4 regions of the Vibrio sp. JCM 18905 genome follow, and region 3 is predicted to be linked to each of the others. Evidence: predicted binding sites of a transcription regulator. Region 3 holds the regulator's gene; each other region holds the start of a gene.
The links. The regulator PurR, encoded in region 3, represses purine synthesis genes. The targets are predictions, from matches to a motif close to TNANGNAAACGTTTNCNTNA.
Positions count from the first base shown of each region.

Region 1: a site for PurR is predicted at 2,404-2,423, ahead of purL (phosphoribosylformylglycinamidine synthase). Genes of this name have one in related genera too.
Region 2: a site for PurR is predicted at 4,198-4,217, ahead of glyA (serine hydroxymethyltransferase). Genes of this name have one in related genera too.
Region 4: a site for PurR is predicted at 1,615-1,634, ahead of ihfA (integration host factor subunit alpha). Genes of this name have one in related genera too.

Region 1 covers NZ_AP043879.1:641,057-648,499, reverse strand. Annotated here, with positions in the region: gene purL (phosphoribosylformylglycinamidine synthase) at 1-2,262, opposite strand, end outside; gene mltF (membrane-bound lytic murein transglycosylase MltF) at 2,562-4,139, shown strand; gene tadA (tRNA adenosine(34) deaminase TadA) at 4,728-5,237, opposite strand; gene ACZ5ZC_RS11155 (AbgT family transporter) at 5,492-7,051, opposite strand; gene ACZ5ZC_RS11150 (type IV pilus modification PilV family protein) at 7,340-7,443, opposite strand, start outside.
Region 2 covers NZ_AP043879.1:697,853-705,295, forward strand. Annotated here, with positions in the region: gene treC (alpha,alpha-phosphotrehalase) at 1-580, shown strand, start outside; gene ACZ5ZC_RS11395 (hypothetical protein) at 682-1,581, opposite strand; gene ACZ5ZC_RS11400 (winged helix-turn-helix domain-containing protein) at 1,713-3,233, opposite strand; gene ACZ5ZC_RS11405 (YitT family protein) at 3,324-3,926, opposite strand; gene glyA (serine hydroxymethyltransferase) at 4,274-5,524, shown strand; gene lipA (lipoyl synthase) at 5,972-6,937, opposite strand; gene lipB (lipoyl(octanoyl) transferase LipB) at 6,934-7,443, opposite strand, start outside.
Region 3 covers NZ_AP043879.1:1,059,158-1,066,600, reverse strand. Annotated here, with positions in the region: gene mukF (chromosome partition protein MukF) at 1-457, opposite strand, end outside; gene cmoM (tRNA uridine 5-oxyacetic acid(34) methyltransferase CmoM) at 460-1,251, opposite strand; gene elyC (envelope biogenesis factor ElyC) at 1,366-2,151, shown strand; gene torR (two-component system response regulator TorR) at 2,224-2,934, opposite strand; gene torD (molecular chaperone TorD) at 3,201-3,848, shown strand; gene purR (HTH-type transcriptional repressor PurR) at 4,314-5,318, shown strand; cyclic di-GMP riboswitch class I at 5,604-5,693, shown strand; gene ACZ5ZC_RS13140 (TfoX/Sxy family DNA transformation protein) at 5,810-6,400, shown strand; gene ACZ5ZC_RS13135 (TVP38/TMEM64 family protein) at 6,516-7,202, shown strand; gene ACZ5ZC_RS13130 (hypothetical protein) at 7,223-7,443, shown strand, end outside.
Region 4 covers NZ_AP043879.1:1,327,260-1,334,702, forward strand. Annotated here, with positions in the region: gene pheT (phenylalanine--tRNA ligase subunit beta) at 1-179, shown strand, start outside; gene ACZ5ZC_RS14315 (AEC family transporter) at 396-1,277, opposite strand; gene ihfA (integration host factor subunit alpha) at 1,811-2,107, shown strand; gene ACZ5ZC_RS14325 (RelA/SpoT domain-containing protein) at 2,231-3,010, opposite strand; gene ACZ5ZC_RS14330 (thiopurine S-methyltransferase) at 3,327-3,977, shown strand; gene purT (formate-dependent phosphoribosylglycinamide formyltransferase) at 4,049-5,224, opposite strand; gene cdd (cytidine deaminase) at 5,370-6,257, opposite strand; gene ACZ5ZC_RS14345 (LrgB family protein) at 6,701-7,378, opposite strand; gene ACZ5ZC_RS14350 (CidA/LrgA family protein) at 7,380-7,443, opposite strand, start outside.

The DNA.
Region 1 (7,443 bases), 420 kb from region 3:
ATAAAGACCGGCATCTTCACCTGGGTGACCCGCTGGCGACATCCAGTTCGCAGACAGTTTAATGTGTTTAATATCACCGATGTCTGTTGCCGCAATGTTCGTTAGTGACTCACCAACCGCTAGGCGAGCCGATGCACCAAAGTCTAGTAATGCCACTGGCGTGCGCTCACCCATCGACATTGCTTCGCCGTGGTAAGTGTCATAGCTTGCCGCTGTTACTGCACAGTTTGCTACTGGTACCTGCCAAGGGCCAACCATTTGATCACGAGCAACCAGACCCGTTACTGTTCGGTCACCGATAGTAATTAGGAATGTTTTTTCTGCAACCGCTGGAAGACGAAGTACGCGATCCACCGCTTCATTAAGCTCAATACCATCACGAACAATGGCAGGGCTTTCCACCTTTAGTGTGGTTGCGTCGCGGTGCATCTTCGGTGGCTTACCAAGCAGTATATCCATTGGCATATCAATTGGCGTATTGTCGAAGTGAGAATCTTCTAGCGTTAGATGACGCTCTTCAGTTGCCACACCAACCACTGCATATGGTGCGCGTTCACGCTTACAGATTGCATCGAATGCTTCCATGTTTTCTGGCGCTACCGCAAGAACGTAACGTTCCTGTGATTCATTACACCAAATTTCTAGCGGACTCATGCCCGGCTCATCGTTTGGTACATCACGTAACTGGAACTTACCGCCACGCTCACCGTCGTCGACAAGTTCAGGCAATGCGTTAGAGATACCGCCAGCGCCCACATCGTGGATAAATGCGATTGGGTTGTCGTCGCCTAGCTGCCAACAACGGTCGATCACTTCCTGACAGCGACGCTCCATCTCTGGGTTTTCACGCTGTACTGAAGCAAAGTCCAGATCTTCTGCTGACTGACCAGACGCCATTGAGGACGCCGCGCCACCACCAAGACCGATGTTCATTGCCGGACCACCAAGTACGATTAAACTCGCACCCACTGGAATTTCTTTCTTCTGCACGTGTTCGTCACGAATGTTACCCATACCACCAGCAATCATGATTGGTTTGTGGTAACCACGGATTTCTTCACCCGCGTGAGAGGTCACTTTTTCTTCGTAAGTACGGAAGTAACCCAATAGATTTGGACGACCAAATTCGTTGTTGAATGCCGCGCCGCCTAGAGGACCTTCAAGCATGATGTCTAGCGCGTTAACAATACGACCTGGCTTGCCAAAGTCGGTTTCCCACGGCTGTTCAAAACCAGGAATACGTAAGTTAGAGGTTGTAAAACCAACCAGACCCGCTTTTGGCTTACCGCCGATACCCGTCGCACCTTCGTCACGGATCTCACCGCCTGAACCAGTCGATGCGCCCGGCCATGGAGAGATTGCCGTTGGGTGGTTGTGCGTCTCTACCTTCATCAAGATGTGTGCATCTTCATGGTGGTAAGTGTATTGACGAGATTTAGGGTCTGGGAAGAAACGACCCGCTTTAGAGCCCGTCATAACGGCCGCGTTGTCTTTGTATGCAGACAGCACATAGTCAGGTGTCGTTTCGAACGTGTTTTTGATCATTTTGAACAGAGACTTAGGTTGATCTACCCCGTCGATAGTCCAATCTGCGTTAAAAATTTTGTGGCGACAGTGCTCTGAGTTCGCCTGAGCAAACATCATCAATTCAATGTCGTTTGGGTTACGCCCAAGCTTAGTAAAGTTCTCTACTAAGTAATCAATTTCATCTTCTGCGAGTGCCAAGCCAAGGGAAACGTTTGCTTCTTCAAGCGCAAGACGACCGCCCGCTAAGATATCAACATGCGCCACTGGCTTAGGCTCTGCGACTGTAAACAGCGCTGACGCAGCTTCAAATTCTGTAAATACCGTTTCCATCATGCGGTCATGAATTAACGCTTTGACAGCGCCAACTTGAGCTTCTGATAGAACAACTGAAGATTCGACATAATAAGCCGTACCGCGCTCTAGACGTTTCACTTTATCCAAGCCACAGTTAACAGCGATATCGGTAGATTTAGAAGACCAAGGCGAGATAGTGCCTGGACGAGGCGTAACAAGAAGTAGAAGACCTTCTGGCTCATGCTCTTCGATGGTTGGGCCGTAAGTTAGTAACTTTTCAAGTTTTTCTAACTCTTGGTCATCAAGGTCAGACTTTAGATCGGCAAAGTGCATAAACTCGGCATAAATGCCAGTTACAGGCAGATCTTGTTCACGACAAAGTTCCAGTAGTTTATTAACACGAAACTCAGAAAGAGCTGGGGAGCCACGCAAAATTCTCATGTGCTTAGGTCTCTTATGCAATTGATTAAGGTGATATTGGAATAAATTCAGACACTTAAAATAAGCCCTGTCGAACCTATGCCGATTCCACCTCGTCATTGCGAGCGCATTATATAGCAATTGTTTTTGTGATGTAACATCAAAAGCAACCGTTTGCGTCATTTTTTTTGTCAAATTTGAATTACGACTAAAATGTCGATAAAACACACAATGTCACGCTATAAGTGTGTGATTCACTTTGCCCCATGAGCTCGCTTTGATATAAAGGCAAATAGAAATTTCCTAAGATGTACCTATTAATGCAAATAAGCCAGCTCAACCGACTCAAGCGCAGCGCCCTAATTTTTGTTTCTGTGCTACTACTCTCTGCCTGCCAGATTGAGTCGGAACCCAAAAGTGAATTCGAAAAAATTCAGGAACGTGGCGTGCTTCGTGTTGGCACGCTAAACAATCAGCTTTCCTATTATATTGGTCCCGATGGTCCCGCTGGGTTGGATTACGAATTGGCGCGTCAGTTTGCGGAGCAGCTCGGCGTCAAGCTCGAGATTAAACCTGCCTTTCGCCAAGCCGAGCTTTTTCCTGCTCTTAAGAAAGGAGATATTGATCTCATCGCTACGGGCTTAAATCAAACGTCACAAGCGGTAAAACGCTTTAGACCGGGCCCTGCTTATTATTATGTAAGCCAACAAGTTGTGTATAAAAAGGGGCAACTTCGACCACGTGATATCGAACAGCTGATTGAATACCAAGCATCGAAAGACAGCGAATCAGACGAAGATACAAATGCTGGCGCGCAAACATTAAAGATCGTCGAACAATCGCAATATGTTCCGACCCTAACCGCATTAAAGAAGCAATACCCAGAGCTGCAGTTTGAAATTGTTGGCGATGCTGACACGAGAGACTTACTTAAATATGTATCCACTGGTGAGTTGCGTTTTACTGTGACTGACTCTGTGGAGCTTTCCCTAGCTCAGCGCCTTTACCCCGATCTTGCGCTCGCGTTTGAACTTACAGAAGATCAACCAGTATCGTGGTTTACTCGACGCTCTGAAGACGAAAGTTTGTATGCGATGCTGATAGAGTTTTTCGGTAACATTAAACAATCAGGAGAACTGTCCACTCTCGAAGAGAAGTACATTGGTCATATTGAAGCATTTGACTACGTTGATACTCGCGCATTCATTCGAGCTCTGGATGACAAATTGCCTAAGTGGGCACCTTTATTCCAAAAGTACAGCGAAGAGTTCGACTGGCGCTTAATTGCAGCATTGGCGTATCAAGAATCACACTGGAAGCCAGCGGCAAAATCGCCAACGGGTGTTAGAGGGATGATGATGCTTACTCTGCCAACAGCGAAAAGCGTCGGGGTAACAAACCGTTTAGACCCTGAGCAATCTGTTCGTGGTGGTGTCGAGTACTTACGTCGCATTGTAGGTCGCGTGCCTGATAGCATCAACGAGCATGAAAAAATATGGTTTGCCCTGGCTTCATACAACATTGGCTATGGCCACATGATGGACGCACGACGACTTACTAAAGCGCAAGGTGGCGATCCAAACGCTTGGGCGGATGTAAAAGACAGATTGCCTTTACTGCGTCAGAAGCGTTACTACAGTCAAACTCGCTATGGGTACGCCAGAGGTGATGAAGCGCGTAATTACGTAGAAAATATTCGACGTTACTACCAATCCATCATTGGTCATGTCAGCCAAAGACCAGCGATTGATGAGAATAGCGATGACTTGCAAGTTATCCCGCCGCTCAACCCTGACATTTTGATATCAGGGGCTGTAGAGGCCGTCGTAGAGCAAGTATCAGGTGCTTCTGACGTCACAGTTGAAGAAGACACCGAACAAGAAAGCATTGAAGAATAAACCCGCGGTAAACTAAAAAATGACGAGCCTATGAAGCTCGTCATTTTTGTTGAGTCCTAACGAAAACTTATCTAGAATCAAATATTCTGAGTGACGCCAACCACACTCAACCATTCCTTTGGTTGGTCGCCTTTTCTTCATCGTTAGTAAAACTGATTGCTTTGTAACAGATTGCTTTGTAACCACATGGTTTAGCTCACTTGATGAAGCGGCGCCTTCGGCTACACTCTGCCGAAATAACGTCACTCCTATTATTAAGCATCGTATTGAAATTGTTTGCTGGCTCTGTGCAATGCAGAAGTCAAATGAAGAACGTTTAAACCATACAACGTTTAGTGCGATTATCGAGCCTATTGCCAAGCATCGATGAGCCGCGCTTTACTGGTATAAGTCTTGTCTGCAGGAGGTTTTGAATATGAGAAGACGTAGAGTGCAGTCAAAGCGTTTAAATAACACAGTAGCTGCTATCCGACGTAAACGTAAACTGACATGTATGAAAAAGAAAGTAAGTTCACGTAATCGTGTTTTTGTACATTTAGTCAATCACTAGTGCGTCCAAGCAAACATCTACCACGTTGTAGGTGTTTGCTAGCCCTCACCACTCCCACTACCTTGCTCGCTCTCTCGATTTTCTAATGCTTTTTGTGCTTGCTTCTTCGCTTTAATTTCCTTTCGGCGACGCTTAAAAAACGCTTGTAGCTGAGTGCGGCACTCATCTTCTAGCAGCCCCTTTTCAACTAAGGCGTAATGGTAAGCAGCTTGGCTTTCAAACAAATTAAGCACTGTTCCTGCTGCTCCAGCTTTTAAATCTGGCGCTCCAAAAACAACCCGCTTAACGCGGCTATGCAATAAGGCTCCGGCACACATTGGGCATGGCTCAAGTGTTACATATAACGTCGTATCCAGAAGGCGGTAATTTTCTAGCTTTTGGCCTGCTTTACGCAGTGTTTGGATTTCAGCATGTGCGGTAGCGTCATTAGTACCAATAGAGCGATTCCACCCCTCAGCGATAATTTCACCATCTTTGACAAGCACTGCACCGACAGGTACTTCCCCCTCAGCTTCTGCTTGCTCAGCAAGCACCATCGCTCTGCGCATAAACAATTCATCTTGAGGGGTAAACGGATGGTTAGACAAAGGAGGCTCCAAAGAAACAAAAAACGATTGAAGTCAGGAATTTTATCACCAACTTCGGTTTCACTACAGCAACACATCACGGGACAAAGTTTGCAACTCCAAAAAAAACCTAGTTACAAGACCTATCGATGTTCGTTTTACGAGAACAAAAAAGCGCAGATCGAAGACCTGCGCTTTTCGGCTGCCAATTATCGGCTTTCACACCCTAAACGTTTTTACATTGTGTAAGTGTAAGGAGCTTGAATGCCTAGCGGGATACCAACCATCCAATAAGCAACTAGGAAGATAGACCAACCGATCAGCATTGCGATCGAGAATGGCATCATTAGTGACGCAAGCGTACCGATACCAGCCGACTTCACATAACGCTGACAGTAAACCACTACAAGAGGGAAAAATACCATTAGAGGTGAAATGATGTTCGATACTGAGTCACCCACACGGTAAGCCGCTTGAGAGAGCTCAGGCGAGATACCAACCGCCATTAACATTGGCACTAAGATTGGACCAATTAAAGCCCATTTTGCCGATGCAGAACCAATAAGTAGGTTTACAGACGCAGTTAGAAGGATCATACCAATGATGGTCACTTCACCAGGTAAGTTCATCGCTTTCAGACCTTCTGCACCATATAGCGCCAGCATCGTCCCAATGTTCGATTGAGCAAACGCAGACAAGAATTGGGCACAGAAGAATGACATGACAATGTATGCGCCCATGGTCGACATAGTATCAGCCATCGCTTTGATAATGTCGTTGCTGGTCTTGAACGTTCCAGACACTTTACCGTAAACGTAACCAGGAATGATAAACAGAATAAAGATCAACGGCACGATAGACTTCATTATCGGTGCTGAGAAGGCCGTAATTTCACCTTCAGGCGAGCGAAGTGCTGATGTTTCTGGAATTAACGCTACAACAAGTAAAGCAATACCCGCCATCATTGCCCAACCTGCATAACGGAATGCTTTTGATTCCAGTTCAGTAAATGAACCTAGGTTTGGCGCAGTTTCCGCATCGTCATCAATTGGCATTTTTGACAAACGAGGCTCGATGATTTTTTCTGTCACGTACCAACCAATCGCTACAATAATGATGGAAGATAGGCCAGTAAAGAAGATGTTCGCTAATGGGTTAACCACGTATTCAGGATCAAGAACCTGCGCCGCGGTTTGCGTAAAGCCTGCTAGTAGTGGATCTATACCTGAAGGAATAAAGTTTGCAGAGAAGCCACCAGATACACCTGCAAATGCTGCCGCAATACCCGCTAGAGGGTGACGACCTGCCGCATGGAAGATAATACCGCCCAGAGGAATAACCAGAACATAGCCTGCATCTGCCGCAGTATGCGACACAATAGCAACCAAAATCAGCATTGGAGTAAGAAGCTTAGCTGGCGTGAAGTTCAGCATCTTCTTAAGACCCGTCGTAATAAAGCCCGAAGAGTCTGCAACGCCCACACCTAGCATCGCGACAAGTACGATACCCAGTGGCGCAAAGCCAGTAAACGTCGTCACCATGTTAGCAAGGAAACTTGCTAGCGCTTCGCCCGTAAGTAAATTAGTGATGGTAAGAGCTTCGCCCGTTCGAGGGTTTGGAAGATCGAATGATACATTCGATAAAAGTGCTGACGCCGCCCAAGTAATGATCAATGCCCAGAAGAACAAAATCGCAGGATCAGGAATTTTGTTACCTGTCCTCTCAATAAAGTTTAAAAAGCGCTCCATCCCGCTCGGCTTCGATGATGGTGCCTTATTTACAGCTTGGTTACTCATGGTAACTCCATAGTGAATGATGTTGGTGCCAAGGCCTATTTGAGTAATTATGACGGCCTACTATCCAACGAGTATTCTAGTAAACACTAATAGAGAAAGCACAAGGTTCTATATTTTTTTTCATAATTGGAGACATATTTTGCAAAAACACCACTTCAATTAAACATAATAAAAACAGTAGCACATCAACTCGATTAACAGTTCAAAAACCATTTATTAACCGCGACAAATCCGGTATAAAACAGGAATTACACCCGCATTTGTCTCAGCGCATGCATGCAATTGAACTTAGTTTTCGAATTCACTGTACTGTGAAATCATAGTTTTCAGCTGAACGGATTGCGTCTGCCCCATTCTATCTTCCCAACTTGTTGTGATGATGATCGTCTTTA
Region 2 (7,443 bases), 360 kb from region 3:
GATTGGTATGATCAACCCAGGTTACACTGATATCAGCCAGTACCGCGACGTAGAAAGCACCAACATGTACGACATCATGGTCAACCGTGATGGCGTATCACACGAGGAGATGATGGCGATTTTGGCGCAGAAGTCGCGTGATAACTCACGTACGCCAATGCAATGGAACAGCCAAAAGCACGCCGGTTTTACCGAAGGAACACCGTGGCTTGAAGTGGCGCAGAACTACTCTGAAATCAACGCAGAAGCTGCGGTTGCTGATTTAAACTCGGTGTTCTATTTCTACAAACGTTTAATTGAGCTACGTAAACAGGTTCCGGTGATCACCGATGGCCGTTATGAAGATTTATTGCCAGAGCATCAACGCATTTTTGCTTACGCTCGCCAGAACGACAAACAAACGCTGCTGTGTATCAACAATTACTACGCTGAAGAGGTGGAATGCGTTCTGCCAGAGCGTTTTGATATGAGTAAAGCGAAAAACTTGCTATCTAACTATCAAAACTCAGCGAGTGCAGTCGCGTCAAACCATCAAGTATTACGACCTTACGAAACTCGTATTTTATTGATAGAAGAATAAACTCGGGTGTCACCCCCTAAGATTGATGTTCGAGATAAAGGCTTTGGTGTGCTCCCCAAAGCCTTTTTTATTGAGATGCGAGATACTTGTGGAGTACAGGCTTATTTTGTTTCAATTGCTGTTAGCAGCACTTTCTCTTCGTTGATTTGTACTTGTTGTACTTTTAGCAGCTCGATTTGCTCAATCAGACCTAAGCTCGGGTTAAACCAACGTTCTGCCGAAGTGGCGAACTCCATTGAGTCCATACCATCGCAGTTTAGGTTGTAAGTATTCTCTTCCGTCAGGTACGCCGCTTCAATTTTCTTGCTTGAAATCGAGAACGTTTTACGTACGCCAGTCTCTCGGATTTGCTGCTGCCAAACCACTTGGCAAGATGCTGTCATTGGCAGGTTTTGCACCCACTCATGATCTTCAAAACTGTCTAGTAGGTTGTGAACTGCGTAGCCTGTTAGAGTGGTTTGCAGAGATATGGTCTCTTCACCGATATCAATGTTCGGGCTTTTCTCTTTTACGTCGTCACCGTTGAGACGGAAAATAGGGCTGCTGTGCATCAGCATGGCAACAAACTGCTGGTTAATGGAATAAGCGTCGGTGACTTCATGAAGTGCGCCATCAGAGCCTGCAAAATAAAGTGTATTGCTCTCTTCATCGTCGTTGTACTGTTCGTCAGAATAGTAGAACTGTTTGGCGCCGTAGTTCACCAAGTCATTAACCAACAGGACCATTGCCTCACTGTTTGGGATTTGTGCCAACGCTGCCAACAATTGCTCGTTATCCATCGCTTGGAAGCTCAGTTTCATCTCGCCTTCAGGTTGGCCATCCAGGCTAAACGCGTAGTTTAGTTGTGTGCTTGGCGTGGGAGCGAAGATTGAGTGTTGAATCGCGACGTCGAAACTTTCTTGAGGCACTTTGTTTGGATTAGCACTGCCAGAAGACGAACCACCGCCACAGCCGTAAAGAGCCAGAGTTGCTGCTGCGATAAGCGTCATTTTGTTTAGCATGGTTTACATTCCTGATTGATTAGGCCGCTTCATGTTGGGCCGTTGCTTGAATGCGAGCATGCTAAGTTTAGTGAGCTAAAAAGGGCAAAAAACAAAAGCTAATAGGGCTTAATGAAAGCTTAATTTTATATTTAAGTCTTTGTTTTATTTGGGCTTATTTCGTTAGCTACGTTGGTGCAATACTCGTTGATGAGCGCTTTCCATCGGCTGATAATTTCTTGATCGGTCAAACTGACATGCAACGTTTTCCATGGTTGAAGGCAAGTCTCTTTCGATTCAGATTGAGAAAGACGTTCAAACAATGTCTCGGACGGTAAAACGCGCAGCAGTGCCACCAGTGATTCCATGTAGTTGAGACGGAACTGTTCGAGTTTGTTTTGTTTATAAGCGATGTGAGACACAAACGTATAAATCAGCGCGTTTTGAATACGTGAGTCGCCATCTGGAGTGGTCAGCAGAACTTTTGCTCGGTCTAGGTTACCTAGTTTGAAATGCAATACGCCCAACCAGAGGCTTAGCTCATCTGGCAAAACATCGAACGACGACTGCACTTGCGTCAAATACGCCTCCAGCTTTTGAGGTTCTTGCTCGTACAAAGCGAGATGCCTTGCGGTTGTGATAGCTGCAAACTCATCAGCTTGTTGTAGAGGTTGGTTAGAAAAGACATTCTCAAACAGCATTTTTTGGTGAACGTCTGACAGTTGCCATGTGCTTGCCGAAGGTGCAGGCAAGTTGAAGTATTGCGCGACATCTGAGTGAATTTGGAAGATATCCGATTGTAGGTCGGATAAGTGCAGTGTGTATTCGTTGCGAAACGCCAGTTTCCCCGTCGCAGGATAAATAAGGTTCATCTGAGCTTTCAAGGTGCCTTGCTCTGCGCCGTCTTTTAACTCTATGTTGAGTTCGTAATCACTGGTCTGCATGTTTCGCGCGCCAGGGAAATACGGCGTATGACCGATAGGATCAAGAAAGTAACTGGGAGCGTCTTGGTTGGCGATGTCGGTGTATGGATATTCGACCTGTTGTTGCAGCAAGATGGCTTTGACCAGTATGCGATACTTTCTTGCTTGGGAGCCAATCGCATCGACACGGTTGAGCAGCAGTTCGACTTTGGGGATAAGTAACTGATGACGTGTTTGTTGCGTTGAAATCTCTTGGCGTTGCCATAACAAGCTTGCGAGCGTCACGCTACAAACCGTAAGTACGGCACATAAGCTATAAGCAAAAATCAGCTTGATGTTCTTACGGTTCGTAACTTGAGCTGTGATAACGCGTCGATGGTTTTTCGCTGGTGGCACTAAACGGATATTCGCTGGGTTTAGAAAGTAACCTTTGCGAGGATAAGTGACCAAGAGCTTAGTCGCATCGTACTCGGGGAGATGCTGTTGTAGCAGCGCACGTAAGGTGCTAATGCGGTTAGTGAGTACATTCTTAGAGATGAATTTGCTCTGCCAAATAGTTTCGATAATGGTATCGGCAGAAAGCGGATGTCCCACGCTGGTTAGCAGCAGCTCTAATAACTCAATGGTACGAGGTTCGAGATCAATCGCGACAGTGTCTTGATGAAGAGTTTGTGTCTTCGGATTATAGACCAACTCGCCAATCGTAATACAACTGTGAGTTTGTTTGGCTTGTTGCAAAAAATCGCGCATACCGCACCGCGTTATTTGGAAATGGCGAAATATTATATAGCGATTGGAGCGCGAAATCTTATAAATTGCGCTCCAATTATCATCAAAAGTTTATGAGCCGTAGGTCACGGAGTAGCGATGAGGCTTGTGGTTCATCGCTAACACGACATTCAGTGCAAACGCGCCCAAAATCGAAAGACCAATTACTTCTGGAGTGACAAAGAAGAATGACGCAAACAGGATGCACGCATCGATTGCCATTTGGCTTTTGCCAACTGAAATGCCAAATTTGTCCTGAATAAATAAACACAGCACGTTAAAGCCACCTAAGCTGGAGCGATGTCGGAACAAGATCAGCATACCGAGTCCCATTAAAAGCCCACCTGCGACGGCACAATAAACTTCATTTACCGATTCGAGCGAGATTAGCAAATAAAGATGATCGGCAAAGATAGAAACCAAAGCGCCAGAAATGGCACTATTAATGGCGAAATGACGGCCGAAGCGTTTCCATGCTAGCAAGTAAAAGGGACTGTTTGCTAAAAAGTACAGCACACCAAACGTAAAAGGTGTAAATTGGCTAATAAGCAGAGCCAATCCTGTCGTACCCCCTGTTAGGAGGTTTGCGGATTGGAGAAAGAAAACGCCTTGAGCTACCAAAAAGGTACCCGTGAGAATCGCTATCCAGTCTTCTTTTAATGAGTGTTTTTCCATCAATGTTGCAGTCATTAGTGATAAATAAGGCGTGCATAGTAGTAAAAAGATGATCTTTTCGGTAGCTAGAGGGTAAAATTTACGGTAAACCTATGTAATTGCTGTTTTACAGGGTGTAAAGCACAAAATTGACAGGCAATAGATCGTCGTTATGCAATTGCAATGCGGGCGTGATACAGATTGCTTGCCATCATGAAAAAACTGCATGAGAAAAATTATAAATTTCTCTTTATGACCCAGATCAAATTATGTAGAATGCGCGCCATTAGGGTGACGAAAACGTTTGCGTAGGGTCATTCAACAGTTTTTTTGCAACTTTCAGTACTAATCTGAGTCAGGAGATACAGATGCTTAAGCGTGATATGAACATCGCAGATTACGATGCGGAACTGTTCGCAGCTATCCAGGAAGAAACTCTTCGCCAGGAAGAACACATTGAACTTATCGCTTCTGAAAACTACACAAGCCCACGTGTAATGGAGGCGCAAGGTTCTCAGCTAACGAACAAATACGCTGAAGGCTACCCAGGCAAGCGTTACTACGGCGGTTGTGAGTACGTAGATAAAGCGGAACAACTTGCTATCGACCGTGCATGCAAACTGTTCGGTTGTGAATACGCGAACGTACAGCCTCACTCAGGTTCTCAAGCAAACAGCGCGGTTTACATGGCGCTTCTTAACCCAGGCGATACAGTTCTAGGCATGAGCCTAGCGCACGGTGGTCACCTGACTCACGGTTCTCCAGTAAACTTCTCTGGTAAGCACTACAACGTTATCCCTTACGGTATCGATGAAGCGGGTCAAATCAACTACGACGAGATGGAACAGCTAGCGCTTGAGCACAAGCCTAAGATGATCATCGGTGGTTTCTCTGCTTACTCGCAAATCGTTGATTGGAAGCGCATGCGTGAAATCGCTGACAAAGTAGATGCTTACCTTTTCGTTGATATGGCGCACGTAGCGGGTCTTATCGCAGCAGGCGAATACCCAACACCTGTTCCACACGCTCACGTAGTAACAACAACAACACACAAAACACTAGCAGGTCCTCGCGGTGGTCTTATCTTGTCAAATGCTGGCGAAGATATGTACAAGAAATTGAACTCAGCAGTGTTCCCTGGTGGTCAAGGTGGCCCTCTAATGCACGTTATCGCTGGTAAAGCAGTAGCGTTCAAAGAAGCGATGGAGCCAGAGTTCAAAGCTTACCAAGCTCGCGTAGTGAAAAACGCAAAAGCAATGGTTGGTCAATTCCAAGAGCGTGGCTACAAAATCGTATCTAACGGCACAGAAAACCACTTGTTCCTTGTGGACCTGATCGACAAAGACATCACTGGTAAAGATGCAGACGCGGCACTAGGTGCAGCAAACATCACAGTGAACAAAAACTCAGTACCAAATGACCCACGCAGCCCATTCGTAACGTCTGGTATTCGTGTAGGTACGCCAGCGATCACTCGTCGTGGCTTCACTGAAGAAGACGCAAAAGAGCTAGCAAACTGGATGTGTGACGTTCTAGATAACATCGGCAACGAAGAAGTTATCGAAGCGACTAAACAGAAAGTGCTCGAAATTTGTAAGCGTCTACCGGTTTACGCCTAACTATTCTTCATAGAATGAGTCAATTTCGGTGTCGAACATACTCACTTGCTCGCGCAAACTCCGTGTGTTCTCCTAGAACTCGACTCATCTATTTTGAACATTGATATACTAAAGGTCCTCAATTGAGGGCCTTTTTGTTTGTCTGGCGTTTGGAATGAGATATAGCGAAGAGTGTGTGATAAGGAGATGGCTACCAACACTGTCCCTTTTCAATATATCCAAACCACGTCATTCCGACGAGCCTAGGCGAGATCAGGAATATTGTTGAGGCACACTCTTTTACTCAGAGTTTCCCTAAAAATCATCAGTACGTTGGAAACTGATTCTCAATCACGCTCGTTCCTCGCTGTTCAGAATGACGGAGGTAGAATGGCTTTTTATCATCATTTGACAGATACAAAAAAGGTTGGCACTGAGCCAACCTTTCTTTTGAAAACAAACGAGAGCTTACTTAATCTCGATGCCTTGAGCCTGCATATCGGCATGGTAAGAAGAGCGGACAAATGGACCGCACGCTGCGTGCGTGAAGCCAAGCTCTAGTGCAACTTCTTTTAGCTCGTCAAACTCTGATGGCGGAACGTAACGCTCTACTGGCAAGTGGTGACGGCTTGGCGCTAAGTACTGACCTAGAGTCAGCATCGTTACGCCGTGTGCGCGTAGATCTTTCAGTACTTCGATGATTTCTTCTTTGGTTTCACCAAGACCCATCATCAAACCAGATTTGGTCGGTACATTTGGATGCTGCTCTTTGAACTTCTTAAGAAGCTCCAGCGACCACTTGTAGTTTGCACCTGGGCGAGCTTTACGGTAAAGACGTGGCGCTGTTTCTAGGTTGTGGTTGAAGACATCTGGCGGGTTATCTTTCATTAGATCAAGCGCTACGTCCATACGACCACGGAAGTCAGGAACCAGAGTTTCAATCTTAATATGCGGGTTCAACGCACGGATCTCGCGGTTACAGTCGGCAAAGTGCTGTGCACCACCATCACGCAGATCGTCACGGTCTACAGAAGTGATTACTACGTATTTCAGCTTCATATCGGCGATGGTTTTCGCCAGTTTTTGAGGCTCTTCTGCTTCCGGTGGTAATGGGCGGCCATGAGCAACGTCACAGAAAGGACAACGACGAGTACAAATAGCACCTAGGATCATGAAGGTAGCTGTACCGTGGTTAAAACATTCCGCTAGGTTAGGGCAAGATGCTTCTTCACATACGGAGTGAAGTTTATTCTTGCGCATCGCCGCCTTGATGTCTTGAATTCGTTGGCTGTCGGCTGGTAGCTTGATCTTCATCCAATCAGGCTTACGTAGCACTTCTTTCTGCTCTGTAGGCATGTTCTTTACGGGAATCAATGCCATTTTATCGGCGTCACGATATTTAACGCCTTTTTCCATCTGGATTGGTTTGCTCATGCTTTATTACCTTGAGAAGGTGCTTCTGTGCTGAATTCTACTTGCTCATAGTCGAGCAAAGTAACGAGTTCTTCTATTAATTGTTTTTCTACGGCTTCTACATTGTCTGGGCCGCCAAATTGGCTGACCTGAACCATTTCCATACCTTCATAACCACAAGGGTTAATACGCAGAAACGGTGTTAAATCCATATTTACGTTCAAGGCTAAGCCATGAAACGAGCATCCTTTACGAATGCGTAAACCGAGAGAGCATATTTTTTTACCGTCAACGTAAACGCCTGGTGCGTCAGGTCGCGCGGCCGAATCGATATTGTATGCTTTTAGCGTGTTGATCACGAGGTTCTCGATAGTGGTAACGAGATCTCGTACACCTAATTTTTTGCGGCGTAAGTTGATCAAGAAATAGGCGACCAACTGACCAGGGCCATGATACGTAACCTGGCCTCCGCGATCACTTTGTACAACAGGAATGTCACCAGTGTTAATAAGGTGCTCAGCTTTACC
Region 3 (7,443 bases):
TGCCACCTTTTTGTGCTGCCTCAATCGCTTTCGCCATTTCATCTGCCACCATAGACAGTTGAATAGAAAGGCGCAGTTTCGAGAACTCACGATGACGCACGTAGTAATCGGTAATTCCTATCGCTAAAGGCGACAAGCGGTAAATGCTCGCTCCATCAGTAATCTCACTGACAAAACGGCTAATAAGGCGCTGCTTTACCATCTCGTTGATGGCGTTGTTCGCACGAAAAGCGGATGCTTCGCCAGTCTCATCAAATAATCGAGTGACGATGGCAAACGCATCATGCAATTCACCTTCACCCAATTCTTCATCGAACCTTTCATTACTCAGTACGGCAATGGCTATTAAGAATGCCAATCGCTCTGTGGTCAGGTTCAACGAGAAATCGTGCTGCTTAACCCAGCCAACCAACTCATCGATTGGTTGCTCTGCAGCATTGAGAGTCATCTCACTCATTGTTATTCCTGTTTATCGTTCTTTTTAGCCCACACATGAATGTAGCGGCCTAATGAGAGGTATGGCTCTTGTCGACAAAGTTGTTTTTCTAGCGCCAACACATCTTCAAGCTCGTAATCGCCCATGTATTGCATATTGCCTATGTAATCACTAAATGAGCGGATACCAGATTTGCCACAAATACTAAAGCCTGAATCTTCTATCCATTGGTAGACTTCTTCAGGTTTTAAGCCTTTTTGCGGCTGTAGTTTAAATCTTTTTCGGTGGGGCATGCCGTCTAATATATGAGGAATGTTGCCACAAACCACGTTTTTATAGACTAAACCATGGTGGTTATAGAACATCACTGATGCAATGCCTCCCGGTTTTACTTGTTCTAGTACCGTTTCAAGTGCGGCCTTAGGATCGACCAACCACTCCATGACGGCGTGAAACATAACAAGATCCACCTGTTCATCCATATGCTCACCAATGGATTGGACAGGCGAATGAATCAGGCGATACTGCTCAAGCAAACCGTTTTTTTCAATATCCTGCTTAGCCAACTGCAGCATTTCCGAAGATAGATCACATAAAGCGATTCGATGTCCGAGCTTAGCAAGCTTTTGCGACATTTGTGCCAAACCACCACCTGCATCCAACACCTCTAGGGGTTGCTGGTCAGCATCTAATTCACTTAGAATCTGTAGAAAATCTTCCCACACAATGATTTGGCGGATCTCCCCTTTGTCGGAGCCGTAAATATTTTTTGCAAATTTGTGGGCGATATCGTCGAAATTGCGGTCTTCTGTCACTTCTGCTGAGTTATCATAACGGATTGTGCCGCTATTCTGGCACAAGGAAAGCAGGAATAAAGAGGGGTACCCTCATTTTTATTATCAATTGATGTTTTTTCGGACTATTTATGTATGTTTGAGCTGAAAAAAGTAGTGTCAGCCTTGCTTATGCCACTTCCGGCATTGCTGCTGATAGGCTTGTTGGGTCTTGCTCTCATTAGTTTTACCACAAAACGTAAAACTGGCTGCTTCGTTGTTCTATTCTCTTTTGTTGGCATTTTTCTTGTTGCCTTCCAACCTGTTTCAACCAAGCTTCTTATGCCATTAGAGCGAGAGCATAAAGCCTTTTTGCCAGTTTCTGGCACCATCGACTACGTGATGGTTTTAGGGAATGGTCATGTTATCGATGACGAAATTCCACCCACCTCGCAGTTAAGCCGTGCAGCATTAATGCGCTTAACTGAAGGCATTCGTATTTTAAGAATGTATCCAGGTGCTAAATTAATTTTGTCTGGCTATGCTGGCGGTTCTGAAATTAGCCATGCGAGAATGATGGCGAACGTTGCCCTTGCGTTGGGAGTCGCGAAATCCGATATCATTTTATTAGAAGATGCGAAAGATACGTGGGAAGAGGCGCGTCAAGCGGCTGCATTCGTTCAACAAAAGGAGATTGTGTTAGTCACTTCTGCGAGCCACATGAGCCGTGCATTGTATGAGTTCAACGCAGCAGGCATTAAACCAATCCCAGCCCCGACCAACTTCTTAGCTATTAGCGAAATCAGTCAACCTTGGGATAAATACTCACCTAAAGCGCGTTACTTAGAACAAACGGAGCTTTATTGGCATGAGTACTTGGGCAGCATTTGGCAAAGATTGCGTGATACTGTCGGCCAAACACCAATGGTTGAAGCAAAGTAGTACTATATTGAAACCACAAAAAAGGAGAGCCGAAGCTCTCCTTTTTCTTTTTAAGACTTAGGTTTGTTCAGTTTAATCACCAGCAAACATATAGCCTTCGCCGTGCACCGTCACAAAAATTTGCGGGTTCTTTGGATCAAACTCCATTTTTGCGCGCATACGTCGAATAAGAACATCAATAGTACGATCATTGGGAGCATCAACTCGGTGGCTGATCATATTCAAAATACGCTCGCGACTTAACACCTGGTTAGGGTAAGACGATAACGCCACCAAAAGTTCGTATTCTGCTTTGGTCAATTTTACGGGTTCGCCGTTACGGCTCAGCGCACGACGTTGAATGTCGAATGTCCACTCTCCAAAACGTACAATATGTTCTTCACTGGTTTCGTTCGCTTTCGCGCTACCGCTACGCGCTGCTGAAATACGCCACAGCAAGTTTTTAACGCGAACCAACAATTCCCTCAGTTCAAAAGGTTTTGTCACATAATCGTCAGCGCCCATTTCTAGGCCTACGATTTTATCAATGCTATCCGTGCGTCCTGTTACTAATATGATACCAATATCCGATTGGCTACGTAATTCACGAGTAAGCATCAGGCCGTCTTCACCCGGCAGGTTGATATCCAGCATGATCAGGTCTACATCGCCCGCTTGCAGGACCTCACGCATTTCTGCGCCACTCTCTGCTTCGCTGACTTGGTAACCCTCATTTTGGAAATATCCCGCAAGCTTACTACGAGTTACAACATCATCTTCTACGACTAATACGTGATAGCTCATTTACACCACTTTTCTGTCTTCTTATTATCCAAGACGTATTCTATTCATAACTAGTAACATTTCTAGTCATAGATACATTAAAAAGCAAGATTTAGCGTTTTTATTGATTCAAAACAAGCTTACCCATCGCCATTAATAAACGTTAATTTTTGACCATAAAACATAATAATTATAGTTACTGCTATTCATTTTAATTGATTACACTTAGGGGATATCCCTAATTGACTTTGTGATGCACAACTTGAAGCATCATTCAGGAGCCCAAGATGCAAGAAGTGAAAGCTTTTAATGAAAAACGCGCTGAAATTTACTGGTGGTTTTCGAGCTTGTTCGCAAAAGAGCTAACAGAGAAAGAGCTGGAAGCCTACCACAGTGTTGAAATTCGCAGTTTTCTAGCAGGTTTAGGTGAAAATGAGTCACTGAAACCAGCCGTTGATAGCCTCGTTGATGCGCTAAACCGATTGCAAGATCGTGAAGACGCTCAATTGGAGCTTGCTGCTGACTTTTGTGAACTGTTTTTGAAGACAGAAAAATACGGCGCTCTTCCTTACGCATCGATGTACATCGGTGAATCAGGTTTGCTGAATGACAAGCCAGCCGAGGAAATGGAAAAGTTGATGGCAGAATTTGGCGTTCAAGTAGATGAAAATCTAAAAGAGCCTGCTGACCACTTAGCCGTTGAACTCGACTTTCTCGGCAACATGATTATCCGCTCAAACGAACTTGAGCAAGAAAAACACATGGAAGAAGCCTTCGTTAAACAAAACGACTTTATCCAGCAACAGTTGATGTCTTGGCTACCTCAGTTTGCAGACAAATGTAAACAATTCGACGAATTTGGGTTCTACTCGAGCGTCGCGAAACTATTAGTTGCATTTTGTAAACTAGACAGCGCTTACCTTCTTGGGGAATAATTGCCGCCTATTTTTAAGGAGCCCGCCTATCGGGCTTCCTGTATACCTGAAATAACTGAATGTAAGTAAGTTGGGTATATTATTCGTTTGCCTTAACTTAGCTCAAAGACGCTTGGTTATTTAGCAGTCAAAATGTGACTTCAAATACACAAATCTCTTGCTGAAAACATTGCTAGTCAGTCCACATAGGGCTAAAATGTGAGCGCAAACGATTAAATATGATTTATATGTAAACCGCTGAAATATAGCGGTTTTTGTGTTTTTTAACAGGTTGATGGCAATTTCTCATCAGATAGAAAAAAGATAAAATTCATCGACCGATGCTGCTACGTACCCTTTTGTCGTGCTTGGACCAACCGCTGCCGAAACACTTAGCGCCAACCTTAGATTGCTGGGTGTAAACCATTAGAGCATCAGGTACATCCAACACGACATATTTCAGTAGCTCGATACAGGACACCATTTATGGCCACTATAAAAGACGTTGCTCGCTTAGCCGGCGTTTCCACTACGACAGTTTCGCACGTTATCAATAAAACGCGTTTCGTTGCAGAAGCAACGCAAGAAAAAGTAATGAAAGCCGTGGACGAGTTGAATTACGCGCCAAGTGCGGTTGCACGCAGCCTAAAGTGCAACTCAACTCGTACGATTGGCATGTTAGTAACGCAGTCAACCAACCTATTCTTCTCAGAAGTGATTGACGGGGTTGAGAGCTACTGTTACCGCCAAGGCTACACTCTGATTCTGTGTAATACGGGTGGGATTTACGAAAAACAACGCGATTACATCCGTATGCTGGCTGAAAAACGTGTTGATGGCATCCTAGTGATGTGTTCTGACTTAACCGAAGAGCTTAAAGAGATGCTTGACCGTCATGCCGACATTCCTAAAGTGGTCATGGATTGGGGTCCAGAAAGCTCACAAGCGGACAAGATCATGGATAACTCAGAAGAAGGTGGCTACATCGCAACCAAACATCTGATCGACAATGGCCATACTGATATTGCTTGTCTAAGCGGTCATTTTGAAAAACTTGCTTGCCAAGAACGCATTGCAGGTTTCCGTCGCGCGATGAGCGAAGCAAACCTAGCTGTAAATGAAGACTGGATCCTTGAAGGTAACTTTGAATGTGATACGGCCGTATTAGTCGCAGATAAAATTACAGCAATGGACAAACGTCCGACAGCGGTATTCTGTTTTAACGACACAATGGCTCTGGGCCTAATGAGCCGACTACAACAAAACGGTATCAAAGTTCCTGATGATATTTCAGTGATCGGCTACGACAACATCGAGCTTGCGGAATACTTCTCTCCACCGTTAACCACTATCCACCAACCTAAACGTCGTGTGGGTAAAAATGCGTTCGAGATCCTACTTGAGCGAATCAAAGATAAAGAACACGAAAAGCGAATTTTCGAAATGCAACCTGAGCTTGTAATTCGAAACACCGTGAAGAAAATGAACTAAAATTCGCCAAATATAACGATGTCAAATAAGCGCTCTAAAAGGGCGCTTATTTTTCATCTCTAAATAACTTTTCCCTGACTTAGGTTTGTTAGACAAAAAATCTCGAATCTCTAAGTCTCTGTTTTATATGTAGGTAAATCACACACCCTCACAACCTCGAGATCATCCCGCCTTATTCTCAAATATGCACAAATATGCGCTTGTCGACACTTTTTATTGAACCAGAATCACACTTTTACGGGTAAAACGTGATGTTAATTCAATATACGAAGTATGCTCATTCTGTCACGCACAGGGCAAACCATTCGAAAGGGTGGGACGCAAAGCCTCCGGCCTGAACCATAATACTATATGGAAGGTAGCGGGGTTACCGATGGCAAGTGTGCAAGCGATGACTTTACCCTGTAATGACATTGCTTTTGCGCATGTTTGCTACTCTCTCGGACCTGACTTTTGGTGGCGTAATATTAATTACACCGAGATAACAAAACATGGATAAACCGATACTCAAAGACTCTATGAAGCTATTTGAGGCACTTGGTAATATCAAGTCGCGCTCAATGTTTGGTGGCTTCGGACTATTCGCTGATGAAACAATGTTTGCACTAGTTGTAAATAATCAGCTTCATATAAGAGCAGACCAACAAACTTCATCTGACTTCGAGAAACAAGGGCTAAAGCCTTACGTTTATAAGAAACGTGGCTTCCCAGTCGTTACTAAGTACTACGCAATTTCCAACGATTTATGGGAGTCTAGCGAACGCTTAATCGAAGTAGCTAACCAATCGTTGAAAAAGGCAAAGCTTGAAAAAGAACAGCAAGCAACTACAAAGCCTAATCGCTTAAAAGATTTGCCTAACTTACGACTGGCTACTGAACGCATGCTAAAAAAAGCAGGCATTGAGTCAGTAGAAAAACTGGAAGAGGAAGGTGCACTTAACGCTTATAAAGCGATAAGAGATACGCACTCTGCAACCGTCAACATTGAACTGTTATGGGCACTAGAAGGTGCTATTAACGGTACTCATTGGAGCGTTGTACCTCAAGCTCGCCGAGATGAGTTGATGAATGGCCTCCAATAAAAGTCGGCCTTAAAAACTATCTTGTAAAACCGCAGTCTAATCTGCGGTTTTTTTGTGAAATTTTTTCGACTTTCCTTCTGTCTTATTACATATATCCCAAATTGGAATCATAAATATGAATAAGAAACTGATATTAGGCCTAATCCTGGTCGCGATCATTATCTTTTTAGGCGTTAACTTTAGTCAGTATTTAACGTTGGAAAATGCAAAAGCCCAACAAGAAGCGCTGACCACATACATCGATCAGAACTTTGTTTTTTCGGCAGCTATTTACTTTTTTGCCTACATTGCAATTACCGCTTTTTCTATTCCTGGGGCTGCAGTGGTTACATTACTTGGTGCGGCTCTATTTGGTTTTTGGACGAGCTTATTACTGGTTTCTTTCGCCAGTACTATGGGTGCAACGCTAGCATTTTTAAGCAGCCGATATTTGCTGCGTGACTGGGTACAAAACAAGTTTGGCAATAAGTTAATCGCAATTAACCAAGGTGTCGAAAAGGACGGTGCATTTTATCTATTTTCCTTGCGTCTCATTCCGGTATTCCCTTTCTTTCTTATCAACTTGTTGATGGGCTTAACGCCAATGTCTGTAGGTCGATTTTACCTTACTAGCCAAGTAGGTATGTTGCCAGGCACTGCAGTTTACTTAAACGCCGGTACTCAGTTAGCAACAATTGAAAGCCTGTCAGGCATTATTTCACCTGCGGTATTGGCCTCTTTTGCGTTACTGGGGCTGTTTCCAATCATCACTAAATGGGTTATGAATAAAGTAAGGCCAACACCGAGTCAGCAAAACTCATAATTAGTAAGTGGACGTGTTTAATGAAAATATTCATTGCTAAAAACCCAGCAGAAGCGCATATCGTGTGCGAATTATTGAAAACCGAGCAAGTCTACTGTGAAGTCCGCGGAGAAGGTATTTTCGGTTTAAAAGGAGAGCTGCCGTTTAGTGATGATACCGATCCTTATGTCTGGCTTTTTGACGCCAAACAACAAGTAAAAGCAGAAGGAATAGTACAAGCCTACCGCAAACAATCCGATGG
Region 4 (7,443 bases), 270 kb from region 3:
ATGCGAAACTGTTCGACGTGTACGTAGGTAAAGGCGTTGAAGACGGTAAGAAGAGCCTAGCAATCGCTTTGACTCTACAATCAGTTGAGCGCACGCTTGAAGATGCAGATATCGCAGGTGCGGTAGACGCTATCGTTGCTCACGTTTCTGAGAAGTTTGGTGCGTCTCTACGTGACTAAGCGTTAGATGAACTATCTCTCTTAAGAAACTAAAAACCCTGTCAAATCGGCAGGGTTTTTTATGTTGAGCATTGTCTTATTGTGATTCACGTACTAGGCCGTTTACGTCACCTCCCACAACCTCAAAAATCTGGACCAAACTTGAGGTAGCGCTTAATCGAGATTTGGCATATATCGTTTTTCCGCCAACAGACGCTAACGCAAGTTTATTGGCAGCTAGGCGGCGAGTGAGAGGGTATAGCTAAGCAGAAGAGGCAGCGTAAGAATACTGAAAAAGTTGCCAAATAGTACCATTGACGCCACTTTCATGGGCTCTATATTCAGCCTTTCCGCAAATAGGTAATTCATGACGGCTGGTGGCAGCATTGTGAAGAGTACCATCATTTGCAATTGCATCGTTGGAAGGGGAATTAACCAATAAATAAGTGCAAATGCAACCGCCCCAGTTGCAAGCGACTGCACGGTACACAATACACCAACCTTTAAACCATCCACTCTTAAATGACACATTTGTGCCCCCAGGGATAAAAGCATCACGGGTACTGCCGCTTGGCCAAGTAGAGCAGTCGCTTCGTATAAAGGTGCCCATGCCCCCACATTTGACACGTTGAGAAACAGAGCCAACGACGCAGCTAAAAAGATTGGCATCTTGACTATTTGCTTAAAAGGGTTGCCATGACTAAGTAGCATTACACCTAAACTAATGTGCAAGCATGCTGACACGACAAATAGCAGTACTGCTGAGGATAGCGCAATTTCTCCAAACGTATAGGTAAACAAAGGAATAGCAAGGTTTCCGCTATTGCGAAACATATGTGGTGGTGCCCAGGTTTTAAACGACAGTGACGTCAATCGACATACAGGGATCATGAGTAGTGCGGGAACCAAAACCGCGACAATTGCTGCAAAAAGGAGTGGTCCCTGATTCGAGTCTAACGGCATGCTAACGAGCGAAGAAAACACCAGCGCAGGTGTGAAAACCTCAATGTTAATGCGGTTGATTGGACGAAAGTCAGGCTTGATGTAACGACCTACCAAATAGCCGACGCCGACAAGAGCAAAAACAGGGAAAAGAATATTTATGATTTGATTAATCATGGTCGCCTAGATGAAGTGTAAGGAGCTAGTGTGGAGATACACGAAGAACCACATTATCAACCTTTATATATTGCGTCATCGCTGAACAGTGAGAAGCGTGGGTTTAATCAAGCTTTCTAAGCACAGTTACAAAGCCAGGTGGTCATACCATTTAGTTCAATTGTTACGTATCGAGTTACATACAAATCACTGAATTTACGACAAGTTCTATGTCAAGTGTCTGTTAAATAACCAATCTCTGATATTTTTATTAAATAGTGATTAATGTTGATATTTAAACTACTTTTAGTTTTATCGGCTGGATATTTTTCCTATTAAAGAGAAAACAAAAACAAAAATATCAAAATGTTGGCGTTTAACAATAATTTACATAGTGCTATTCCTTTTGTTCGCCAAGAAAAAAGTTGGCGAAAATCATAAGCTTGTCATACACTTCCTGATGTAACCCCGATATGTTGTTGAATTGGTAGGGTAAAACTGCTCTGGCGCTACACTAACGTAGCATTGTTTAACATAGCTTTGAGGAAAGTTTTATGGCGCTCACAAAAGCCGAACTGGCAGAAAACCTGTTTGATAAATTAGGATTTAGTAAGCGGGACGCCAAGGAAACGGTGGAAGTGTTCTTTGAAGAGATTCGTAAGGCACTGGAAAGTGGCGAACAGGTAAAACTGTCAGGTTTTGGTAACTTTGATCTTCGTGACAAGAATGAACGACCTGGTCGTAACCCGAAAACCGGTGAAGATATTCCAATTACTGCTCGACGTGTAGTGACTTTTCGCCCGGGTCAGAAGTTAAAAGCTCGTGTAGAAAACCTGAAGAAAGTACAGTAAGCCGAATAAATGGATCACGCTAAGGCGTGGTCTTTTTTTTGCGTAAAACTTGTGTCGCATATAAACGAAAACCACCGCAATGCGGTGGTTTTTCTGTTTTTGAGTATATCTTAATGATATGGATTACGCTGCTTCTAGGTGCGTTGTTAAGTATGGTTGCCATGCTTGTTGGTACAAGTTTTTAGACTGTGCACGCATGTTGCGAATAGAAGCGAGTTCTAGTTCGCTTAGTTTGCGTTTCTCCATCATCGCTTGGCGTTCTAGTTTCTGGATTTTTTCGTATAGGTCGTGTTCAGGACCGCTTTTCACATCTGCGATGGCTTTTAAGTGCAGTTGAACTTCGGCAACCAGATTTGTCTTTGGTAAACGAACGAGTAAGTTCAAGTCTCTATAGCCTGAAGGACCAGGTTTTTTGAAGCGATTTTTTACTTTAACAATTGTTGTTTCACGCTCTAAGGTTTCATAAATGGAGACTAAGCTCGCGACGTCTTCAGCAACAATCGTGGCACGGGCTAGGTCAGTAATGCGTTCGACTTTTCCATCTAACTCCAAAGCTATTTTTTCTTCTGCTCGTTGTTTGGACTTTACGCCTGCGAAGTATGGCTGAGCATCATTAAGAAGTGCGGTACTTTTACAGATAGTTTCAAGCTCAAATTGTGCTTGGTGAGCTTTGCTGTAAAGAATGTCGAAGTCAGTGTATGGCTGAGTTGGAGTTGCGTCGATTGACTGAATACCATACAAGCCGCTAAGGCTATGTTTAAAGAGTTTCGAACAAACTTCGTTTTGGCTTGTTGAACGATTTTGATCGCCACTCGGCGCTGGGGTAATTGGAAGTGCGGCAAATGCCGGTGCACGGCTAAGTACCAAAAGCATCAATGCTGTAGTACGAAGAAATAAGCTCATTCACTCTCCTTAACTTGCTTGTACTTAGAAAATAGGGAACATAAAGGTCGCTAAGTTCGGCAAATCAGGTACTAACTTATTAATGGGGTCATTACGAAAGATTCCAAGGTTTCAGTTTTGTCTTGAAGTGGAATCGTGCGTTAGATCACCATTTCTCTTTTCTTTATTCTGTTTATCAGACAAAGGCGTGGTTCCTATAAGAACGTTTACATCCTATCACCGCTGTATTAACCAAAGATGAACGGCATAGACAAATTGAAAAAAATCGTTAGTCTTACTTCTCAAAATGAAAATCAGCCGACAAGTAGAAAGTAAAATGAGAGACCAAGAGTTTTGGCATAATAAATGGGCCAGTAATCAAATCGGATTTCACTTGGAAGATGTAAACCCGCTATTACCTGCATATTGGCAACACACAAACCCAAAGCGTGAAGACAAAGTGTTAGTGCCTTTGTGTGGAAAGTCAGAAGACTTGATTTGGTTGGCGATGAAGCATGATTCAGTTGAAGGTGTTGAGCTGAGCCATATCGCTGTTCGTGCCTTTTTTGCTGAACATTTTTATACGCCAACCGTGACGCCTGTTAATGGTATGCACGAGCTTTATCAATTTGATGAGCTCTCTATTTATACTGGGGACTTTTTCACTGCACCAGTATCTCAAGCCGATATCATTTATGATCGCGCCGCGTTGGTTGCTTTACCGAAAGATATGCGAGAGGAGTATGTAGAGCGTCTCAAGCAACTTTTGAATCCAGGCGGTCGTATTTTGCTTGTTACACTCAACTATCCTCAAGAAGAGATGGCAGGGCCTCCATTTAGCGTGCCAGTCGAAGAGATTGAGCAGTTATTTTCAGGTTACAAAGTTACCTGTTTGAACGTAGATGAAGCTGATGAAAACCATCCTAAAATTGCGAAAAAAGGCTTAAGTCGCTTCTCTGAAGAAGTGTACCTAATCGAGAGTGAATAGGTTTTTTTGGTTTGTAAAACGAAATAGCGCAGCAATTTGAGCTGCGCTATTTTTGTATAAGTGGTTCGTATTTAATAAGTGATATTCACTTTTGCTGCACTTTCAACAGCATCTTGAACGGCTTCTTCGGTGGTTTTTCGTCGCGTAAGGACAACACCTAAACGACGGCGACCATCGATTTCTGGCTTGCCGAATAGACGAACTTGCGTTTGAGGTTGAGCTAAGGCTTTGGTTAGGTTGTCAAAGCGAATGTTTGTGGAAGTCCCTTGCCCAAGAATAACGGCCGACGCAGATGGACCATATTGTACGATATTATTAATCGGCATTCCGGTAAATGCACGTACGTGGAGAGCAAACTCAGACATTTCCTGCGAAATCATTGTGACCATGCCTGTATCGTGTGGGCGAGGAGAGACCTCATTGAAAATGACCTTATCGCCTTTAACAAATAACTCTACACCAAAGATGCCGTAGCCACCGAGTGCGTTGACTACTTTCTCTGCCGTGTATTCTGCTGCTTTTACTGCGTTTTCTGACATGGCTTGCGGTTGCCATGATTCGCGGTAGTCGCCATCTTCCTGACGATGGCCAATTGGAGCACAGAAGTGAACACCGTCAACGGCTCTTACAGTCAATAAAGTGATTTCGTAATCGAAGTCGATAAAACCCTCCACGATCACGCGACCTGCACCCGTACGTCCGCCTTCCTGTGCGTAATCCCATGCCTTTGCAACGTCGTCTTCGGTCTTGATGACACTTTGCCCTTTACCTGAAGAGCTCATAACTGGCTTTACTACGCACGGTATGCCTACATGCTCAACCGCGGCTTTGAAGTCTTCAAAAGTATCTGCAAAACGATAAGGTGATGTCGTCAGTTCTAGTTCTTCTGCAGCCAAACGTCGGATACCTTCACGATTCATTGTTAGCTTGGTTGCCTTAGCGGTTGGAACAACATTCAGCCCTTTTTCTTCAAGCTCTACCAGTTTGTCGGTTGCGATAGCTTCGATTTCAGGTACGACGTAAGTAGGTTGTTCCTTCGTAATAACTTCTTCTAAGGCGCTTCCATCTAACATATCGATGACGTAACTACGGTGAGCAACTTGCATCGCTGGAGCATTAGCATAGTGATCACAAGCAATCACTTCTAAACCAAGTCTCTGACATTCAATTGCGACTTCTTTACCGAGTTCGCCAGAGCCTAAAAGTAATACACGGGTAGCATTTGCGCTGGTTGCAGTGCCAAACATAGTGTTCCCTTACAAAATAGAGTGGTGAGACAGAAATTGCAGGAGATCATACTGAAGTTTTATGACAAAGCAAACGTTTGCTTTTGGTTTTTAGGCAATAAAAAAGCTCTACATGCAGTAGAGCTTTTTATACTGAAATTGTCGCTTATACGTTGACAAAACTAAGTGGAATATCTGGATTCAACGCTTCTAACGTTGATTGCGTATCAGCCAAATGACTGATCTTGCCTTCTGAGTTTTCTACCAGAGCAGCGGCTTTGATATTGTCAAAAGTTTCACCCGCAAGTAGTACTTGGATCAGCGCAACTTGTAATGGCGGCAAGCTAGGGTTAAACGCCGCATTTTCCGCATAAGCACCTTGGAATACACGGCCGCTAGCCATTTCTAATGCTAAGCCACTCAAGTTGTTGGTATATGGTGAGTGGCTCATGTTCATCGCTTCAACAGCGCTTTGAATTAGAGTGTCTTCATCATCGCATGAGAACTGATGCTTTACTTCTGCCATTAAGCCGGATTCGATACCGAGATCGTTTGGTCCAAAGGCTTCAGGTAGGTATTCATGCAGCGACTTTTCTTCGCGTTCTGGGAGCTGAATTTTAAGCTCGTTTGCGGTAGATAACTCGTTCATGAACTGACGGCAGTGACCACATGGGCTGAAGTTAATAGTGATATCTTTAATACCACGTTCACCTTTCATCCAAGCGTGGCTAATTGCAGACTGCTCAGCGTGAACTGTTTGACCTAACTGAACACCAAAGAATTCCATGTTGGCACCGAAGTAAAGGCGACCTGAGAGACCACGAACGATAGCACCGACATAAAATTCAGAAAGAGGAGCATAGGAATATGCTGCGGCAAAAGGAAGTAGAGCAACACGAAGCTCTTTATCTGATAGACCGGTAGCTGAAAGCAACTGCTCAAACTGTTGAACTGAAAGCGTAGCATCAAAATCATCAGCTTGGATGATAGGAGCAAGTTGTTTGGAAAGTGCTTCTGGAGCGCCTGCTAGCGCCTGTTCAATGCGACTTTTCATGTTGAATCCTTGTTATTGCATGGACAGTTATTCTATGTGAAGGATAGAAATGTTCCGTGCGTTAGATCACGATAAATAATGCAATTGATAATTCTGTTACATAATTAGAGTGAGCTCACACATGTATTCGATTGCACTGACGTGAAGCGTTATCTCCGTCTCACAATTAACCATATCAGTATATATTCATATGACCAAGACGCTGGGATATGTTAATTACGATGCCTACATGTCCACACAACGTTATTCCTAGATATCTAAGCAACGTTGAGTCAGTAATATTGCACTGAATGTTAAAGTTATTAGTGTGTATCTCGTCAGAGTGCCTTAACGATCTTACTAGAACGGGTTGTTAGATGAGGTAATACAGAATTCTGGAAGGGATAAGGAAGAAACGGGAAGGCCACGGCCTGCCGGAAGGAGGGCAGACCGAGAGCGCTTAACTATTGATATAGCCAGACAGCCAAAGCAAAAAAGCTTGGAGCCAAAATAGAAGTGATGATGCCGCATAAAACCAATGCGAGTGATGAGAACGCGGCATCAATGGGCTGTTTCTCTGCACATGTCGCGGTGCCTAAGGCATGAGACACGGTACCCATTGTTAGGCCACGTGCAATCGGGTGTTTAATTCCAATTAAGTTGTAAATTGGGTATGCCAAAATCGCGCCCAATAAACCAACAATCAGAACCAAGATCGCCGCAACGGCAGCTTCACCACCGAGGTGACTCGAAATTTCCATTGCTATTGGCGTAGTGACGGATTTACCCACTAGACTTGCGATTAAACTGATATCCGCTTTGAAAGCGACTGCGATCAAGGTGGTTGTCATCATCGACATCACACTGCCTACTGTGCAAGCAAAAGTGATGATTCGCCAGTTTGCTTTAATCTGTGGTAGTTGTTCATATAACGGGTAAGCCAGAGCAACTACGGCTGGTTGAAGTAAAAAACTGATCCCTTCGTTATCCGCATAATACGTTTCAAACGGTACATTTAAGTAAGTAAGCAAAGGAATGAGCACTGCAATACTGATTAGCAAAGGATTTGCTAGAGGATTATTCACTTTGATTGCGATTTGGCGCGCGACAAGAAAAACCGCAATGGTAACAACTAACCACATATCAGTGCTTCTCCTTTAGCAAGTAGTCCAGCAGCCAAGCGAGGCTGACCAGTACAATGAGTGAG